Regions from separate parts of the Thalassotalea fusca genome, predicted to be linked through region 3. Evidence: predicted binding sites of a transcription regulator. Region 3 holds the regulator's gene; each other region holds the start of a gene.
The links. Region 3 encodes sigma-54, which starts transcription at its own class of promoters, with help from an activator protein. Its sites were predicted from a motif close to GTTGGCACGNNNNTNGNNT; they were not measured.
Positions count from the first base shown of each region.

Region 1: a site for sigma-54 is predicted at 1,702-1,720, ahead of ACSLUK_RS14860 (CmpA/NrtA family ABC transporter substrate-binding protein). Genes of this name have one in related genera too.
Region 2: a site for sigma-54 is predicted at 1,995-2,013, ahead of ACSLUK_RS11335 (PEP-CTERM sorting domain-containing protein). Genes of this name have one in related genera too.

Region 1 is NZ_JBQRUN010000013.1:35,317-39,609, reverse strand. It holds gene ACSLUK_RS14865 (ABC transporter permease) at 1-92, opposite strand, end outside; gene ACSLUK_RS14860 (CmpA/NrtA family ABC transporter substrate-binding protein) at 151-1,617, opposite strand; gene ACSLUK_RS14855 (4'-phosphopantetheinyl transferase family protein) at 1,845-2,591, opposite strand; gene apeA (ApeA family protein) at 2,848-3,237, shown strand; gene ACSLUK_RS14845 (beta-ketoacyl-ACP synthase) at 3,294-4,293, opposite strand, start outside.
Region 2 is NZ_JBQRUN010000008.1:11,389-15,681, reverse strand. It holds gene ACSLUK_RS11345 (PEP-CTERM sorting domain-containing protein) at 184-843, shown strand; gene ACSLUK_RS11340 (aminoacyl-tRNA deacylase) at 1,022-1,393, shown strand; gene ACSLUK_RS11335 (PEP-CTERM sorting domain-containing protein) at 2,094-2,765, shown strand; gene ACSLUK_RS11330 (M14 family zinc carboxypeptidase) at 3,334-4,293, opposite strand, start outside.
Region 3 is NZ_JBQRUN010000016.1:26,381-30,673, reverse strand. It holds gene rapZ (RNase adapter RapZ) at 1-639, opposite strand, end outside; gene ptsN (PTS IIA-like nitrogen regulatory protein PtsN) at 700-1,155, opposite strand; gene hpf (ribosome hibernation promoting factor) at 1,182-1,469, opposite strand; gene ACSLUK_RS16215 (RNA polymerase factor sigma-54) at 1,496-3,001, opposite strand; gene lptB (LPS export ABC transporter ATP-binding protein) at 3,058-3,789, opposite strand; gene lptA (lipopolysaccharide transport periplasmic protein LptA) at 3,790-4,278, opposite strand; gene lptC (LPS export ABC transporter periplasmic protein LptC) at 4,280-4,293, opposite strand, start outside.

The sequences.
Region 1 (4,293 bases), on a different contig from region 3:
GAAGAGAGAGCGCTCCTGAGCATTGACAGTAGGTCAGACAATGCCCCGCCAAACTGACGAGGCGCGATAGAAAAATTAGCAAATAATGACATAGTGTCTTTCCGTAATATGTAACTTGTGAAAATTAGAAATTGAAATATTAAACGGCAGTTACTCAAGCGCCATATCAACATGCTCGTTCAATAATTGATTGGCCTGCTTGATACCGGCAGTCTTACTGATGGCAAACTGCGCCAGGTATGCATTAGGTTTATGGGCATCAAAGGTCTTGTCATCAATAAAGTGAGACTGCGCCGCTCTGTATCCGTCTTCCGCCAGCACGCTAGGAAAGTCTGACGCTTGTAACAACTTGTCATCGATCAACGACTGTACCGCTCGTTTAAATATCTCCGGTCGATAAACAGAACGCGCGATGTCCTTAAACCATTGATCGGGTTTGTCTTCACTGATTTGTCCCCAGCGACGCATTTGGGTAAGAAACCAAATCGCATCGGAGTAGTACGGAAAATTGGCGTTGTAGCGAAAAAACACATTGAAGTCAGGCATCAACCGTTTATCGCCACGTTCAAACTCAAATGTGCCAGTCATGCTACTGGCGATCACTTCAGCATCAGCACCAACATACTGTGATTGCGCGAGCAATTGAGTGGCCGCAACCCGATTGGCGTTGTTGTTTTCATCTAACCATTTTGTGGCGCGCAGCAATGCGCGAGTCAAACGAATGGTGGTGTATGGATAGCGTTTTGCAAATGCTTCGGTTAATCCAAGCACTTTTTCTGGATTGTTGTGCCAGATTTGCGCATTGGTGATCACTGGCACACCTAATCCTTTTTTGAGTGCTTGCTGATTCCACGGTTCGCCTACGCAATATCCTTTGATCGTACCCGCTTCCATCGTTGCAGGCATTTGCGGGGGCGGTGTTACTGAAAGTTGGACCTGAGCATCAATTAACCCTGAAGTATCTCCTGATTCTGGCGCATAGAATCCAGGATGAATACCGCTAGCTGCTAACCAATAACGCAGTTCGTAGTTATGTGTGGACACTGGAAATACCATGCCCATATTGAAATGCTTTCCTTGACGTTGATAGTCATCAATCACAGGTTTAAGCGCATCTGCCGTAATTGGGTGTTTAACCTTACCGTGCACGTCAGTGGGCAAGTGGGGCTTCATCTTTTGCCAAACATCATTTGCGACGGTAATTGCGTTACTATTGAGGTTCATAGAAAAAGGGGTAATGAGATCGGCTTTAGTGCCATAACCAATACGAGCTGCAAGCGGTTGGCCTGCCAACATATGAGCGCCGTCTAATCGACCATCCACAACACCATCAAGTAACACTTTCCAGTTGGCCTGTGCTTCAAGCGTGACGTATAGCCCTTCATCCTCAAAATATCCGCGCTCGTAGGCAACAGCGAGCGGTGCCATATCAGTGAGTTTGATAAAACCGAGCGTTATTTCTTCTTTTTCAGGGTAACCCAGCGCAATATTTGCAGAGGCAACTGCCGTATTGTTTATGAGTAGAGCATAGCAACATGTTAAACACGCATGCAGGCCTGTTTTGACTCGCTTGACGATCTTTGGCGTTATTCTGTGAAAGCTAAATTTGTGCAGCATTTTATTCTCCCTCCGTCTACCGCCAACATTGTTGCAAAGGTGCCAATGTGACGAGCAACGAAATAATTTACTTGCTACACAGTTATTCAGTGATCGTGCCAAAACACAAAACAAAACAATATCAATAACTTACTAGACAATGGTAAACATAGAGAGTATCGAATGCTTCATTGTTACGCACTAAAAGTGCGATTGTGGTGCAATAGCTCTAATTCGAGCTAAGCGCTTTAAGCGGAGAATCTTTCGCGGGAAATTGGCACAACAGGCAGCATGCGACAGGATGAATTTGGTGGTAACACAACAGTTATTACGTACTGTGTCAGCTTCACTGTTTGATGAGTTAACTCGCGGTGTTTAATTTCCGTGTCCACATCACATTTGAAATCAGAGAATATCGAGCCATGTGTTGCTTTGATCAGTGCTTCTTTTTGCGTCCAGTATTGGAAAAAAGTGAGATAGGGATCCTCCGAGTCTGCGATATTGGCTTGCTCATTGGGCATAAAAGCCAATTTCGCCATCTCTATCACAGGACGACCTCGGTTGAGCCATTCGATATCTATGCCCAACTTCGCGTCTGCAGCATTAAAGTCGAGGGCAATTGCCACCATATCATTCGAGTGGCTTAACGATAGCGACAAGGGGAGACGCTTGTCCTCACTAAACACCTGTAATGCTTGGAGTTGGGAATTGAATGCAACTTCCAATGTATGAAAGGGCACAGTAAGCACGCTAGACACATAGTGCTTAATTAATCCACGGCTTAACAAGAAGTGTAATTTCTGGCTGTTTTTTTTACGCCGCGATAGTTGCTGGCACTCGGTTGATGTTAAGCAGATGTTGGCTGCCAACACATCGAGCGCCCCGTCAAGCTGATCATTAATGGCCGCACAATCAAAAATCAATACCTGTACCTCGTCAAGGCTAATTAACGAAGGTAAATTTTCAAATGGCGATAAGCTAGTGCGATTGTTCACAATTAATTTTAATCATCCCAATGACGATAAGGGGCGCATTATAGTAAACTATATCGCTTAGCGTTGGAATGAAGCTAATAATGGAAGTTCGTATCGCTAACACTAAGGGCTGTTGATCTTTAAGGTATAAATTTTGTTCAACTAGAGCGTGTTTTGATCACGATGCTCGGTTTGTCGCATAATCGTTTATGTAAGAATCGAGCAGCAAGATTCAACAGCCCTAAAACTTATTTCGTTATCAATTTAAGGAAAAATAATGAAACAACTAATCATTGCTGCCATGATGCTTGTTTTGATAGCAGCATGTGCAAGAACACAACCAGTCCAGAACTTTAACAGCCAATCAATCATCTATGATGTTAGTAAAGAACAGGTCGAAAAAAGCATAATTTCGGCACTACAATACAAGAGATGGCGTGTAATTAAGAAAACTGATGACAGCATTTTTGCTGCAATCAATGTGCGTGATCACTACGCTGAAATTGAAATTAAATACTCACAAAAAGATTATTCAATTGAATATCGTAAGAGCCGCAACTTGCATTATCAGCAAGGCACACGCAAAGGTGACGTTATCCATAGAAACTACAACAAATGGATCATCTTGTTATCACAAGAAATCGATACCAATTTAAGCCGCGCGTAATATTGTAGACATTCGAATAAGTCCGGCTCGAAACCGGACTTATCATACCGCACTAATCACGCTACCCAGCGTTTGAAAATCAATGACGTGTTAATGCCACCAAAGGCAAAATTATTCGACATGACATAGTCAGTATCAATGGTACGCCCTTCACCACGAATATAATCTAATGGTGCACACTGTTCGTCAACCGCATCGAGATTTAACGTAGGTGCGAACCACTTATCGTTCATCATATGAATACTGGCCCATGCTTCAATCGCACCACATGCGCCTAACGTATGACCTAGGTAACTTTTTAACGAGCTGATTGGTATTGCGCCAAGTGCACTATAAGTTGCCACCGATTCTGCAATATCACCTTTATCGGTTGATGTGCCGTGAGCATTTACGTAACCAATATCGGTTGCAGTTAATTTGGCATCAGCCAAAGCCAATTGCATCGCTCTTTCCATTGTGTCAGCGGTTGGTTGTGTCACATGATTACCATCAGCATTGGTGCCAAATCCAACAACTTCCGCTAGGATAGTTGCGCCACGTGCTTGTGCACTTTCCAGCTCTTCTAAGATTAGCGTACCTGCGCCTTCACCTATCACTAAGCCATCTCTATTAGCATCGAACGGCCGAGGCGTTTGTTTAGGCTCAGTATTGCGTACACTGGTAGCAAATAACGTATCAAAAACGGCGGCTCCGGTAACGCAAAGCTCTTCTGCGCCGCCAGCGATCATCATTTTTTGTTGCCCGTACTTGATCGCTTCATAAGCATACCCAATACCTTGAGAACCTGAAGTACACGCAGAACTCGTTGTGATTGAACGCCCTTTAACGCCAAAAAACACACCAATATTGACCGGCGCAGTGTGACTCATCATTTGGATATAACTAGTTGCCGTTACTCCAGTCATATCCCCGTTCTTTAATAATTCGCCGAATGCCATGATCGGCGCAGGCGAACCAGAAGACGAGCCATAGGAGATACCAGTATCACCATTGGTCAGACTTGGATGACCCAGTAAATCTGCGTCGATTAATGCCTGCTCAGTGGCCGTTGTCGCC
Region 2 (4,293 bases), on a different contig from region 3:
AATGGAACGTGTCGGTATACTTTACATTAGCTGTTCCTAGGGGGGCTGATTTTTACTGCAAGTTATTGAAAGGTAAGTGTAAATGTAGTTTGGCTTGATTGTTGCTGATGATACGTTTGTTATTGGAACGATAATCATATGATTATTATAAGAAAAATTATAATGGATAAAAAGGATAAAGGTATGAGCGTAAAATTTCTAGGCGCCATTTTGCTCTTAGTTAATAGCTATGCCAGCCAAGCGAGTCTTATAGTTCTTGACTTTGAAGGGGTTGGTGATACTTCAAGTATTAGCAGCTTTTATAACGGTGGAACTGATAGTGAAGGAAATTCAGGAACTAATTACGGTGTTGAATTTAGTCCTAATGCTTTAGGGGTGGTAGATTCAGATGATGGCGGTGCAGGAAACTTTGCTAATGAACCAAGTGGTTCAACGGTTATGTACTTTGTACAAGGTACTGCCATTTTGAATTATGCTGCCGGATTTGATACAGGGTTTTCGTTCTATTATTCTTCATCACAAAGTGCCTCTGTTAGTATTTATGATGGACTAAATGCTTCGGGAAATTTATTGGGACACATATCGCTTAGTGCTAATCATAACGATAACAATTGTGTGGGAGATCCTGATGGCACGTATTGCAATTGGGATAATATTGGTGCAAGTTTTGCCGGTATGGCTAAATCAATTGATTTTGGCGGTACGGTCAATAAAGTCGCGTTTGATAATATTACGTTTGGTTCATCGACTGCGGTAAATGACATTCCAGAACCAACTACATTGGCAATCTTTGCTTTGGGCGCGCTAGGGTTAGCTTCTCGCCGCAGTAAGAAACAAGCATAAATCACAATTTAATTTATCGCTCAAAAAGCACCAACTATTGTTGGTGCTTTTTTGTGCTTGCAACCTTCTGCTTGCCGCATTAGACATTCAATCTTTCTTGAAGTAGCCGTCTTTGACGCATTTGGTCAATAATCAACTAAACTTAGTGGTGCATCAGTACGATTGATGGGAGATTATTATGACCATTGCAATCACACTCGAGGAATTTTTTGCTAGAGAGCATGTCAATTATGAAGTAATAAAACATCGCCCTACAGCAACCGCTTTAGATAGCTCTATATCTGCCAAATTACCGCCTGAACAGGTTGCCAAAGCCGTCATATTAGAAGACTCAGATGGAGGGTTTCTGATGGCGAGTGTACCAGCTAAACGCAGGGTATCGGTTAACCAATTAAATACTTTAACAAATCGCCACTATAAATTATTGAGTGAAACGAGATTGATTGACTTGTTTCCTGACTGCAAGAAAGGGGCGATACCTTGCGTTGGCAAAGCATATAATTTGAAAATGATGGTTGATGATGAGCTACTCAAAGCTCCGTATGTATAAATTGAAGCTGGCGATCACCAACACATGCTGAAAATCAAAGGAAATGAATATCGACAGCTAGTTGCTAAAATGCCACATGGCGAGATTCACAGCGATTTATTAAGCGTTAGGCATGATAAAGCCAAAAGATCAGGTTGGAAATGGATTCCTTAGTTGATAGCCACAGCACAAGTAACAAGTGTCATTGGAGGGAGATAGTTGTTACTGGGCTTGCTTGATATAAATTGTGATTGTCTGGATTTAATCGCTAAACTTCTTAACTAATGATTCTCGCTCCATAGCAGGTAAATTGATGGTACTAATATACTATGCGATAGCGGTGTTGAAGTAATGTATCAGAAAAATTGCAGTTCGGAGTGTTTAAGCTTATACATACCCTTTAAACTCTAATCAATCGGAGCTGTTTCTATAGTCTTACATTGAAATTTAATCACTTAACAGTGTTTTCTGTTTAAAATATAATTCAAACTTAAATTATTAGAAAATAATCCTTATAATTCAACTGGTTGATGAGTTGGTTTGTGTCGGAATGCTTTACAATACCCAAACGTAAATTGTTGCTTGATTCATTGAACTTATTGAAATCATTTTGTTTTTTTGTTTTGGTATGATTTTTGAATATAAGGGCGTTAAATAATAATTTACTATTTTTATGATTAACTATCTAAACTTATGGCAAGTGGTTAAAAGGAAGAGTTAAATGAGTTTCAAGTTTTTAAAGGTTTCTTTTGTTTGGTTAATTCTATCCCTAACGAGTATAGCCAATGCATCTCTGATTACTATTGGTGGCTCCGAAGTAAATACTCCGGACTTCATTTTTGGATTTGAAATGGAATCATTGTCCAATGGAAATTGGGAGCCATTAACTAATCAGTTTTCTTCGAACGGCCTTACCGTGGTGAATAATTCTGGATATGCAAACTTATCTGCTGGCTATTGTATGCCTAGCAAATTCAACGAAACCGGTACAGGTTACTTGATGATAGGGGTATCGCATGGTTGTACTGTGTCAGATACTATTGATGATGTTACATTTATTTTCTCAAGTTTTGTAAATGCTATGTCGTTTGATCTTTATACACACAGTACAACACATCAGTTCGAAATATTTCTTTACGATAATACCACCCAAGTTGGCTACCAACAATTTAACGGAACAAAGGGCGCTACAGAGGTATTTAGTGCGACGGGGGCTGTTTTCAACTCTTTTCAGATAAGAGAGTTTGGCTCTTCTAGAGAGTGGTTATGGCTCGATCAATTAGCTGTTAAATTTGAGCCATCGCAAAAAGTTCCAGAGCCATCAACACTGGCGATATTAGCACTTGGGATGATCGGACTAGCGTCACGCCGAAATAAAAAGCCTGTTCTATAATCCAAATTTATTGAATTGTGAAAAACACTGATCAATGCGGTCAGTGTTTTTTTATTTCAGGTAAATTGATAATGTTACTTTCTATGTAAACAAGCATCTATTTACAGCGCAAATTTAATACTTTTCAACAGAACAATCCAAATTTACTATTTGCATGATTTATTTTCGTCATACCATCTCAAACCTTAACGAGAAAACAAGCTCAAGTAATTTCATTACGCATCATCTTTCTTCGAGCCAAAATTTTCAGCGCATTTTCATATATGCAGCACAGTAAATTGTCACGATTTTTAACACATTCGTATATTGGCTAAGTGGGGGGTACGCAGGGGCCTGAAATTATTGTGTATTTATTGTACGACATGGTTCTTGTGGTGATGCTTGCTCACTGGCATTGGTAGCATAAGTCGCATTTCTGATGTCTTCAGGATAGCAAAACAAGGCACCTGTGTTTTATCGGTTATTACATCATGAACGAGAGGTATTGGAGTATTGGCTGTTCCGACATTACTCCAGTATTCTAGCGTCATTAGGGCTTCGACATTCGTTACCGACCGATTAGTACATTCTAGTATCTTTTCATTTTGATAAATCTTATACAGCAAAAACAAAGCAACGCGATTAATACTAGTCGAGAAGTGCTACCACCAGAGGGTTTATCCTTAGGTTCAATTTCAGGTTGTGGTTTCGCTTTAGTTGCCGCCAATTGGATGCTAATTGTCTTATCTATGCCTCCAGTATCGCTTGCTTGGCCATCCGTATTTTCGTAACCACTCCAGCCACCGTCTAGCCAGTCAACAACGGTTTGCGGATTAGCGTCGAGCTGCATGCCTGCGAGATCTTGCACATTCAACTCAAGATTGATTTGTTGCTCTTGGTCTGAACCAAATGAGCTGGGCAATGAAAATTCAACCAAAAAGCTATCGTCTTGATACCGTTTATAACCTAATGCAGCGTTTGTTGCTTGGTTATTTAGCCATTTACCTGAATTTGTTGATAACGCAATCAGAGAGCCATTTGCTGATCTGACAATAATCTCCGGTAAAAGTGGAATATCAACGCCTGGATGATTGACTATTTCTCCGTTAGTATTGCGATAACGCATTGGCTTATTAAATGACAGCTTTAGTTGGTAATTAGTGTCGGCAGTAATAGGAGTCAGTTGATTGAACTGCCAGCTTCTGTCGTTCGCTGAGCTGGCTTGCCAACTTCCGGTGAAAATATTCTCTTTTGTTTCTGTATTATAAATCTCAACGGATTCGACAATAGCCGGTCCAGCTTGGTGATAAAAAGCCAACAACGTCGTGTTAGTGATTTTTTGTGCCAAAGCGCGTATTTTTGTTTCGGCGAGCATGAAGCCATTGTAAAAAAAGAGATCAGCATCGTAGGGTTCTACTTCCAGAATATAGGAGGGGATTTGATATACTTCGGCGAAATGCTCAGCGGCAAAGCCCGCTTTGCTATAACCTACATCATCAAAATAGTCATAACGACGTGGAGAATCTTCTTGCGCATATGTTGACTCAAT
Region 3 (4,293 bases):
AGGTTGGCTTGCAAGAAAATCTTGCACGGGCTGATCTAATCCTGTGTAGGGTTTTAGTTCTTTTTCCCAGAAAGGGTTTGGAAGAAATCGGGCATCAAATACGTAGTCTGCATCTTTTGGGATTCCGTGTTTAAAACCGAAGGATTCAAATACGACAATCATAGTGCCAGTTTTCTTACCTAATATGCGTTCACGGATCATGTCTGCCAGCTGGTGTGGTGATAACTGGCTGGTGTTAAAATATAAATTAGCGCGACTGGCAATAGGTTCCAGTAGCTTTTTTTCCAAAGAAATAGCCTGATCTAATGCAATGTTTTTGCGGATCAATGGGTGTAATCGTCTTGTTTCGCTAAACCTACGAATAAGGTCTACATCTTCTGCGTCCAAATAAAGAATACTCAACTCAACATTATTGGGTAAGTAATCAAGGATTTCTGCGACATCGGAAGGTTCGTCAGGCAAGTTACGTACATCGATACTTACTGCAACAGTTTCATAGTCGTTAATTACTGTATGCGTTAAGGCTGGTAACAAATTAACGGGGATGTTATCAACGCAGTAATAGCCTAAATCTTCCAGAACTCTTAAGGCAACACTCTTGCCCGATCCAGAACGGCCACTAACAATAATTAACTTCATTTAAGGGGTTCCTTGGTAGGTTTGTTATACCTTAACAGAAATGTATGCACGCTACATCTATCAATGGTTGGTTTGCTGTACGAGCGAATACAGTTCATGACTGGTTTCACATTTTCTCGCTTGTTTGCAAATTCGTTTGTCGCTAAACACCTGGGCAATACTTTGCAAAGTACAAAGGTGCTGCTGGCATTGTTCTTCAGGAACAAACAAAGCGATAAAAATATCAACCGGGCGATTATCGATAGAGTCAAAGGAGACAGGTTCAGATGTTGTCACTAATACCGCAATGACTTTCTCCGTATTGGGCAAGCGTCCGTGAGGTATAGCAATGCCATTACCTATGCCGGTAGAACCCATCTTCTCACGCGTAATTAAACTATCGAGTAACTCAAAAGTTGTAGAGCCACTGATGTGTTCAGCGGCTTTCTCACTGATGGTTTCAAGTATTTTTTTCTTGCTAGTCGCTGGGACTGCACATAACGTGCAGTCCTCGGTTAATATTTCATGTAACTTCATAAGGCGTGTGAAGGATTATTACTTCTTTAGTATTGGTTTAATTTGCCTTTGTACTTAAGTACTTGGCGATCAAGTTTATCGATAAGAGAATCAATTGATGCATACATATCGCCATTTTCGGCTTTACCGTGAATTTCAGTACCATTCAAATGTAAAGTTGCTTCGGCGATTTGACTTAATTTTTCAACTGTTAATACGACATACACGTTATTGATATGCTCAAAATGTCGTTCTAGCTTGGCAAATTTCTCATTAACGCATTGGCGAAGTGAATCGGTGATTTCAACATGATGACCTGAAAGATTAATCTGCATATGCGTATTCCTTATCGTTGGGTGAGTTAAAGTAAACTTTTTCGTTGGTTTGAAGGTGGAATAGACAAGGACTCGCGGTACTTAGCTATCGTTCTTCTCGCAACATTTATTCCTTGTTCAGCGAGTAGCTCTGCCATTTTGCTGTCGCTTAGTGGCTTAGCGGGTAGTTCGGCTGCAACAAGTTTTTTGATTAATGCGCGGATAGCTGTCGATGAACATTCACCGCCATTTTCCGTGCTTACATGACTCGAGAAGAAAAACTTCAACTCAAATATGCCTCTCGGAGTATGCATGTATTTTTGTGTGGTAACACGAGATATTGTTGATTCGTGCATATCTACAGCTTCAGCAATATCATTTAAAACCATCGGACGCATCGCTTCAGGGCCATGTTCAAAAAAGCCTTGTTGGCGTTGCACGATACAATTAGACACTTTTAATAAGGTTTCGTTTCGGCTTTCTAAACTTTTAATGAACCATTTAGCTTCTTGGAGATTAGAGCGAATGAATTGGCTGTCCGTGGTCGATTTCATTGAACGAGCCATAGAAGCATACTGTTGGTTAACTGTTAATCGAGGCGCAGTATCAGGGTTTAATTCTACGACCCAGCGACCATTCTTTTTCTCAACAGATACATCCGGTACGATGTATTGATCGTCACCTTTAATTACGCTATCACCAGGGCGAGGATCCAAAGACTGGATTAATCGAATAACTTCACGTAGTTGGTCTTCTTTTAAGCGTGTTTTACGCATTAATTGACGATAGTCACGATTACCCAGTAAGTCGATGTGCTCAGACAATACCACTTTACTTTCTTTTAACCATGGCGTGGCAGGGTCGAATTGATTAAGTTGAATTAATAAACACTCAGAGATAGAGCGAGCGCCAACGCCAACGGGGTCAAACATGTTTATACGCTTGATTACTGCTTCTACTTCATCAACTTCTACGTCTTCGACACCTAAGCTCTCTAGAATATCTTCGGCGGTAACGGTTAAATAACCAGCGTCGTCGATTGCATCGATAATCGCTGTGGCGATTGCGCGATCTGTTTCAGTAAATGGCGTTAAATCCATTTGCCAACGTAAGTGATCTTGAATAGATTCTGTGGTCTCACCTTGATAAGTGTAATCATCTGAAGGGCCAACGCCGCCACTCGATACACCTGCGCTAAAGCTTTCATCCCACGTCGTATCAATATTCAACTCTTCAGGGATATCATTTTTATCCATTGCTTCGGTCGTGGTGATTTCATCAGCCGAAGGCATGGCGTCTTCAGAACCATCGGAACTAGCATTATCGGATGAGTCATTTGATTGTGCTGAAAACGCTTCTTCGAGGTTGTCAGGTTTATCTTCTTGGTTAGTTGGAGCTGATTCATCTACTTCCAGCAATGGATTGCTTTCTAGCGCTTCTTGGATTTCTTGTTGTAAATCCAATGTCGACAATTGCAACAGTTTGATTGCCTGTTGCAATTGTGGGGTCATGGTGAGTTGTTGACCTATTCGAAGTTGCAGAGTAGGGCGCATCTAAAAACTTACTTTCCTGTTATTGTTATTAAACATAATTAGCTGGATTACCTTAACTATAACGTGAATTGTTCACCGAGGTACACATCTCTTACGTGTTGATTCGCAAGAATTTGATCTGCGTCACCCTCAGCAATTAACTCACCATGACTCACAATGTAAGCACGTTCACATACATCGAGCGTCTCTCTTACATTGTGGTCCGTAATGAGAATACCTATACCGCGCATTTTTAAGTGTAGAATAATTTTCTTTATATCTCCTACGGAAATAGGGTCTACACCAGCAAATGGTTCATCTAATAGAATAAATTTAGGATCAGCGGCAAGTGCGCGTGCAATTTCAACACGACGCCTTTCACCACCAGAAAGGCTCATCCCAAGATTATCCTTTATGTGTGAAATATGAAACTCTTCAAGCAGTTGCTCAAGCTTTTCTTCACGTTCTACTTCTGTGAGCGATTTACGTGTTTGCAATATCGACATAATATTGTCGTATACACTCAGCTTTCTGAATATCGACGCTTCTTGAGGCAAATAGCCAATGCCTTGTCGCGCTCTTTCATGCATTGGAAGCAGTGTAATGTCTTCATTATTTAGCGTAATACTTCCGCTATCATTTGGTACCAGACCTACAATCATATAAAACGATGTAGTTTTACCTGCACCATTAGGGCCTAGTAGACCAACAATTTCACCTGCGTTAACAGACAATGAAACATTTTTTACTACACGTCGCCCTTTGTACGCTTTTGCGAGTGCATTCGCAACTAGTACTGATTCACTCATCTATTTTTTCTTCTTTTCTAGATGCTGCGGCTGTAAAACAGTCTCAACCTGTGCATCATCGTCACTCGATGCGTTGACCTGTTCAGTTCTGAAATTGTAGGTGATGGTATCACCCGTCATTTGTGTACCGTCTTGCTCAAGGTACGCATCGCCAGAAATGATGATTAGGCTATTAGCCGGATCATATTTGATTTCATTTGCTTGTAAATTGATGGGGGTTCCATCGGCAAGTGTTCGGCTAAATTTTGCAGGACTACCTTTAGCAATATAAATTTTTTCCTTAGCGTCAGTCGAGGTAATAACCTGTACCAAATCGGCATTGATCACAAGAGAGCCTTGTGTAATAACCACGTTTTCTATGTAGCTAAATATTTTCTTCTTTAAATCACCGTCTTGGCTTTCAGATTTTATGATAACTTCTTGATCAAAGTCACTTACTTCAGCAGATATTGCGGTAGGTGAAGTCGCGACGGTAAGGCTAAGCGCCAAACTAAGAGTTAGATT